Regions from separate parts of the Microbacterium sp. LMI12-1-1.1 genome, predicted to be linked through region 1. Evidence: predicted binding sites of a transcription regulator. Region 1 holds the regulator's gene; the other holds the start of a gene.

Region 1 (3,867 bases):
CAGACGATGAGCCACACGACGAGCACGAGGAACACCTCGCCGACCGAGAGCGGGCGCAAGAGCATCAGCCACACGATGGCCAGGGCTCCGAGCACGATCCGCACGAGCACGCGCTGGGCGTAGAGCCACGCGCCGAACCGGCCCGTGTCGACACCGCGCTTGAGCAGGGCACCCCGCGCGCCGGCGTTGATGGAGGCGACGCCGCCGCGCGCGGCGCGTGCGCCCCGCCAGCGGCCCGACATCCAGGCGATGACGGCGATCACCACGCCCAGCAGGGTGAGGACCACCGCGGTGTCGCGCATCGCCGAGGTGATCTGTTCGTACATCGATGCGAGGGCGCCCGCCGGAACACCGAGGTTCGGCGCGCTGAGCGCGAGGATCGACCCGCCGATGCCCAGGCCCATCGCCAGCACGCCCGCGCCGAGCGCGATGCCGACGCCGGTGCCCAGCACGGCGGTGGACCGTCGCCGTGCGATGAGGATGCCGGCGAGGAAGAGCACCAGCGCGACGATCGGGGTCCACCAGCCCGCGGCGACCGCGAGGTTGTAGACGGTGCCGACGACGGTGAGCGCGTCGCTCTGCGCGACCACGATGGTCCTGTCGATGACCGGGATCGACTCGGCGAACCCGATCCCGCGGTCGACGAGCCGCTTCTTGACCTCTTCGATGATCGGCCCGAGCTGGATGCCGACCTCGCCGTTCTCGCCGATGACCACCGCACCCGAGGAGGTGCCGCCGGCTGCGACCGCCGCGAGCGATCGGTGGCTCGCGCGCAGCGCCGTCTCCCACACATCCGCGAAGGCGTCGGACTCCACCAGCCGGGTGACCGTGGTGTCGACGAGGTTCTGGAGGCCCTGGGCGGCGGGCGCGCGGAGCAGGTCGAGTGCGGCGAGAGCGCGCGGCGGCAGGTCGAGCTGCTGGATGCCGTCGAACAGGTCGTTGGTGAGGCCTTCGAGGTCGAGGGAGTCCTCGATGGCGACGGTCACCTGATCGGCGACCATCGCCTGCACCTGCGGGTCGTCGGCGAGCGGTGCGAACGTCTCGACGAATCGCGTCTCGTCGACGAGTTCGACGCGCGCCCAGGCGGCGACGATGGAGACCGGCACGAGGATCGTCGCGATGACGATGCACAGCGCCGACAGGAAGGCCCGCCAGCGGTTGCCGTGCGGCCTGTCCGTGGCCGCGGCCGTCACCGGTGGTGAGGGCGGCGTCTCGGCGCGCAGGCGGGCGTTCTCGGCTTCGAGGGCGTCGAGGCGCGCGCGGAGCGCGGCAGTCTCGTCTGCGGCGGTGAGGTCGGTCATTCCCCCCTTATAGCGCCTGCGGATGACGCACCGCCACCCACCTCGCGGTTCGGCGTCGAACTCCGGCCTCGAACGCGTCCGACACCGGGATCCGTCGGCGCGAGGTTCAGACGGCGCGCAGTACCGCGACGACCTTGCCGAGCACCGTGGCCTCGTCGCCCAGAATGGGCTCGAACGCGGAGTTGCGGGGGAGCAGCCACGTGTGGCCGTCGCGCTGACGGAACGTCTTGACCGTCGCCTCGCCGTCGAGCATCGCGGCGACGATCTCGCCGTTGTCCGCGGTGGCCTGCGACCGTACGACGACCCAGTCGCCGTCGCAGATGGCCGCGTCGATCATCGACTCGCCCGACACCTTCAGCATGAACAGGTCGCCCTTGCCGACGAGCTGGCGGGGGAGCGGGAAGATCTCCTCGACCTGCTGCTCGGCCGTGATGGGCACGCCGGCGGCGATGCGGCCGACGAGGGGCACCAGTGCGGCATCGCCCACGGAGGGCGAGGTGTCGGCGGGGCTCTCGGTCGCGGTGCCGGGCAGGTCGATCAGCACCTCCATCGCGCGGGTCTTGCCCGCGTCGCGACGCAGGTAGCCGCTCAGCTCGAGCTGGTTGAGCTGGTGGGTGACGCTGGAGAGCGACTTCAGGCCCACCGCGTCGCCGATCTCGCGCATGCTCGGCGGGTAGCCGTGCCGTGCGATCGACCGCTGGATCACCTCGAGGATCGCCAGCTGCTTGTCGCTGAGGCTCTTGCGCCGACGAGTCTGGGGCTTGTCTCGCCCGGCCGCGTCGCTCATCTTCCGGCTCCGTCCTGCGCTCGGCGGTGGAGCGCTGTTTCTTCGAATGTCGGAGGCCCGTGGTGGGGTTCTCGTATCGAAACCGTATCCGGATCGCGGGCATCTGGGGAACAACCCGGCCGCGTGTCGCGTTCGAGAGATCGGCGCCCGGATCCGGTATTGACATCCTACAGACTCGAAGATAGCTTCGGAAGAGAGGTTCGCATTCTCCACTCCCGGCCGAGTGGAGAATGCGAATCTCTCCCCATCAGGAGGAGCCCAGCATGACCGCGATCGACTTCACGACATCCGTCCCGTCGCCGACGCGCGCCGCGCGTGTCGCGGCGCAGCGCGTGCACGGCACGGCACGGCAGCTCGCCGGGGGCACTCCGCAGCAGGCGTTCATGCGACCGGCGGCTGCGCCGTCGACGCGACTGCGCCTCACGATCCGCGGCCGGAGAGTGCTGGCCGCGATCGCCGCTCTGCCCGCCGTCATCGCGCTGAGCGCCGCTGTCATCGGCGGCGGCGCGGCTCTGGCCTCGCGTGACGCGGGCGCGCCTGCAGGTTCGTTCAGCACGGTGACCGTGGCTGACGGCGACTCGCTGTGGAGCATCGCGGAAGACATCGCCCCCGATCGCGATCCGCGCGACGTCGTCGATGAGCTCGTGCGACTGAACGCTCTCGACAGCGTCGTCGTGCAGGCCGGTCAGAGCATCGCGATCCCGGCAGCCTACGACAGCGGACGCTGAGCCGCTCCCGTCGGTCGGGTGACCGTCGCCCGGCGTCACGCGGCGGTCGAGCAGCACCGCACGCGCCTACCATGGGAGAGGTGAGTGCACGTCTCGAAGACCTCCCCATACGCGCCGATCTCCGCGGCCAGAAGCCGTACGGTGCCCCGCAGGCGCCGCTGCCGGTGGCCCTCAACGTCAACGAGAACACGCATCCCGTTCCGCCGGAGGTCGCCGACGACATCCTGGACTCGATCGCGCGGGCGCTCAGCGATGTGAACCGGTATCCCGACCGCGAGTTCACAGCCCTGCGCGAGGGCTTCGCCGGCTATCTCGGCCACGGCCTCACCCGCGACGAGATCTGGGCGGCCAACGGCTCGAACGAGGTGCTCCAGCACATCCTGCAGGCGTTCGCCGGACCGGGCCGCACGGCCTTCGGCTTCGCACCCACCTACTCGATGTATCCGCTGCTCACCCGCGGTACCGGTGCCGAGTGGATCTCGGGCACCCGAGCGGCCGACTACTCGATCGCGGCGGACGATGCCGCGGCCCAGGTGTCGGACGCCTCTCCCGACGTGGTGTTCCTGTGCTCGCCGAACAACCCCACCGGCACCCCGCTCGGACTCGACGTGGTGGAGGCCGTGTACGAGGCGACGGACGGCATCGTGATCGTCGACGAGGCGTACTTCGAGTTCGCGCCGCACGACGAGCGGTCCGCCCTGACGCTGCTGCCCGATCGCGAGCGGCTCGTCGTGTCGCGCACCATGAGCAAGGCGTTCGCGTTCGCGGGTGCGCGCGTGGGCTACATGGCTGCCGACCCGGCGCTCATCGATGCGCTCCGGCTGGTGCGCCTGCCGTATCACCTCAGCGCGCTCACGCAGGCGGCGGCGACCGCGGCGCTGCGGCACGCGCCCACGATGCTGGGCATGGTCGACGAGATCGTCGCGCAGCGCGACCGCATCTCGGCGACGGTCGAGGCGCTCGGCTACACGCCCCACGAGTCGTGGACGAACTTCGTGCTGTTCGGGGGAGTAGCCGACCCGGCGGCCACGTGGCGCGCGCTCTACGACGA
Region 2 (3,867 bases), on a different contig from region 1:
CGGCGTGATCAGGGCGCTACGGCGTGATGCAGGCGCTGCTGCCTGATCCAGGCGCGTCGGCGATCCAGCTGCTACGGCGTGCTCCGGGCACGACGGAGTGAACCGGGCGCTGCTGCGTGATCCGGGTATAACGGCGTGATCCGGGTATACGTGGTCCGGGTATAACGGCGTGATCCGGGTATACGTGGTCCGGGTATAACGGCGTGATCCGGGTATACGTGGTCCGGGTATAACGGCGTGATCCGGGTATACGTGATCCGGGTATAACGGCGTGATCCGGGTATACGTGATCCGGGTATAACGGCGTGATCCGGGCGCTGCTGCGTGCTCCGGGTACGACGGCGTGCTCCGGGTACGACGGCGTGATTCAGGCACGTCGCGTGATCCGGGCGCTAGTGGTTCATCCAGGAGGTAGGTGGTGAACCAGGCACGACGGCGCGATCCGGCTCGGTTTGCGCGGCGTGGATGGGCGGTGTCACCAGGGCGCTGGTTCGGTGGGCACGGTGAGGGTCGTGGGGGAGACCCACCATGTTGCTCCGGTCACGTCGTCTCTGTAGAGCGTCCATTTGCTCTTCGACTTGAGTACGTGGTGCCCCTCGCAGAGTGGCGCGAGGTTGGTGTCGACCGTCGCGCCGCCGTGTTGCCATTCGAGTCGATGATCGATGTTGCAGTCGCGGGCGGCGCGTCTGCAGCCCGGTCCGATGCAGACCGTGTCGCGCACGCCGAGCCATCGTCGCAGTGCCTTCGGAACCCGGTAGGTGGTGCGATCGACGTCGAGGACGGTGCCGCTGATCGGGTGCGTGAGGATCCGTACCCAGCTGGATGCCTCCCCGGCGAGCCGACGGGCGGTCTCGATGTCGATGGGGCCGTACCCGTCGAGGGTGGCGGGTTCGTCGTCGAGACCGAGCAGCGTCATAACCGGCACGGTGATTGCGACGGACGGGCGAGGCGCACGTGTGTCTGATCCGGCGAGCGCCGCCGTCGTCATGAGGTCGAGAAGTGCGTCGGCGCGGAGCTGCGCGACGGTTCGTTCCTCACCCGGCTGAACGCTCTCGTGGTGGGCGCGGGCGTCGGCGTGGTCGTACAGGGCGAACACCCGGTCGGCGGGGCCGAGCACCGTGAGCGTCGCCATGCCGTCGTGTTCGGCCTCGAACCACGCGTTGCGATCCTTTGCCGCGCGCTGGTGGCGCACTTCGAGGGACTCGGGGTGAACGCGCTCGCGGACCACGCGGGCGCGCAGCCGAAACTTGCCGGGCGGCAGCTGCTGCGCCCCCGTCTCGAGGGTCTCGTCGAACCGTTCCCAGGCTTCGGCGGCGTCATCGGGAAGCGAGGCCGCCAGCTGGGCCGCGGCGGCCGCATTCTGCGCTGGCAAGCGCCCGGCGCGAAATGCGTCCCAGATCCGAGGGCATCGCTCGCGGAGCGTGTCGGCATGTGCGGCGCGAGTGCGAACCGCCGTCTCCGACATCCCCAACCGCGTCGCAACGTCGAGCGCTGCCGCCCGCACGGCGATGTTGCGGCGTTCCGCGCGCACCGCAGCGACCGAGCGACCCTGCGGGTCACGCCAGTCGGGGTCGTGGGTCGGATCGGCTCCGACCCAGGGGTCGGGGCAGGCCGCGGCATCCGTCAGAATCATCGCGATGGCGGCGTACTCGTCGGCGATGAGCACGCGGGCACGAACACTCAGGCCCTCGAGCGCGGTGACCGCCGCGGTGTGGGCCTCGCCACTCGAGTAGAGCGCCGCGACGGCGACATCGGGAGGAGTCAGCGCCGGATCATCAGGGTCATCGGGCGCCCAGAACCAGTCGTCGGCATAGTCAGCGCGCCACTCCAGATCATCGAGGGTGTTCGCTGAGATATCCATATCTGAAGGATACCAAGGTTTACGCAGTATAGAAAGTATGTTCGAGAAAAGCAGCCTCGAAATATCGTTCCGCAGTGACCGTGGCGCACCTGCCGCGCCGGCGAGTGATGTCCCGACTCGTGATCCTCCGCGCGATCGTGTCGGACGTCTAGCCCGGCGCGTACACGGGTCTCGCGCTTGCGTGTCGGGCGCTGCACGGTGATGACGGCGCCGACGATCGGACGCAGGAATGCGGCGATCCGTCATGAGACTCCCGACCGCCCAGACACCGGGCTGAGCCGCCGCAGGTATCTCCGTACCGCCGGCATCGCACTCGGAGATGTGGTGAAGCGACTTGAGGAAGTCCTGAGGCAACACTGCATGCGCTCGCGTTGACATGAAGGGGCTGAGTCTGACACCGTCGACGGCGGGAGGGGACCCGCGTTTGGGCGCGTGTCTCGAACCCAGCTCTGACAGAGTCTGGGAGTTCGTTACTGGGGTTACATGTGAACCGGTACTTGCTGTGCCGGCGGTCAGAGCTGACCAATCAATTCACACACTGGGGAGACACTGCGCCATGCGTGCAACTATCAAGAACTATGTTGAGGCGGCGAATCGTCGCCGTGAAGAAGAAGGCGAAGAGGGCTTCTCGCTCATCGAGCTCATCATCGTCGTCGTGATCCTGGGGATCCTCGTCGCGATCGCGATCCCGATCTTCGCCAACATCCAGAGCAGCGCCGAGACCAACGCGGTCAAGGCTGCCGCCGCGGAGAGCGCCACCGCGGTGGCGGCTGCGCTCGCCGACAACGACACGAACACGACAGTGACCACCGCGATTGCGCCGTACAACGTGACAGGTGCCAAGATCACGGCGGCCACCGTGAATGCCGCGGGAGCAGCTTTCACGCCGACGAAGGTTGAGGAGGTCTGCGTGAAGGCCTCCGGCTTTGGTACTACGGCGGCGCCGCTTACGGCGGAGTCGGGGCCAGGCTGCTGACCGAGTCAACCGCCGGATCGGTTGGCTTCGCTAAGTCTCCGTGAACGCTGGTTCGCATGCGGGGCCGGGGCGTTGCTCCTCGGCCCCGTATGACATGATGATCAGGGATTCTGCCACTTGGGGAGGTGTGCGGATGAGGGGTCGTAGCACTGATGCTGCGGGGTTCAGCCTTGTCGAAGTGATCATCGCGATGTTCTTGCTGGGCATCGTCGCGGTGGCGATACTTCCTGCCCTCTGGCAGGGGATCATGCTGTCGTCGCAGCAGGCGTCCACAGCGACCGCGACGCGCTACATGAACTCCATCGTTGACGACGCGCGAGCAACGCCGACCTGTCCCTACCTCGGTTCGATCGCAGCACGGCCTGCCGTGACCGACGGACGTGGGGTCTCTCTTTCGGCGTCCACGAGCTCCGTTACCGGGTGCGCCCCCGGCGCGACAGCCACATTGACCGTCAACATCGTCGGCGAGGGACGCACCCTCGCCACGAGCACTGCACTCATCTACGTCCCATGACACGTCGCACGAGCACGACCGACGACGACGGACTCGGCCTGATCGAGCTCATCGTCGCCATCGTCGTGAGCGGAATCGTCATCGCCGCGATCGCGACGATCTTCGTCAACTCGTGGCGCACGCAGGAACAGGTGACCAGCGTGACCCAGGCGACCAACCGCGGGCAGCTCGTCTCATCGACAATCGAGCGGGCGATGCGCAACGCGCTCTACTTCGACGTCACGGAAAGCGGCACAGTACTGCGGGTGAGCACCTCGCTCACCGGCGACCTCAAATGCCAGGGCTTCCGCCTCACCGATCCGGGCGCTCAGTTCACCACCGATTCCGGCACGCTGTCGTCCCCCAGCACCGCGTGGCCGACCTGGCAGACAGGTATCACGAAGGAGGGCACAACGCCCTACTTCGTCCGCACGACAGCGAACTCGCTGACCTACACGTTCAAGATCACGACCGATGCAGCGCCGGTCACGTTCTCGGCCGACATTGCGCCCCGGTCGATTCAAGAAGCAGGGAGCG

Evidence for each region. Region 1 encodes LexA, which represses DNA repair genes until DNA is damaged. Its sites were predicted from a motif close to TCGAACANNTGTTCGA; they were not measured.
Region 2: the regulator LexA is predicted to act here: its motif matches at 1,891-1,906, upstream of MRBLMI12_RS17815 (HNH endonuclease signature motif containing protein).

What each region holds. Positions count from the first base shown of each region.
Region 1 is NZ_JBEGIA010000016.1:30,455-34,321, reverse strand. It holds gene MRBLMI12_RS18270 (hypothetical protein) at 1-1,301, opposite strand, end outside; gene lexA (transcriptional repressor LexA) at 1,408-2,088, opposite strand; gene MRBLMI12_RS18260 (LysM peptidoglycan-binding domain-containing protein) at 2,472-2,816, shown strand; gene MRBLMI12_RS18255 (histidinol-phosphate transaminase) at 2,888-3,867, shown strand, end outside.
Region 2 is NZ_JBEGIA010000015.1:798,280-802,146, reverse strand. It holds gene MRBLMI12_RS17815 (HNH endonuclease signature motif containing protein) at 476-1,861, opposite strand; gene MRBLMI12_RS17810 (type II secretion system protein) at 2,418-2,837, shown strand; gene MRBLMI12_RS17805 (type IV pilus modification PilV family protein) at 2,932-3,351, shown strand; gene MRBLMI12_RS22255 (PilW family protein) at 3,348-3,867, shown strand, end outside.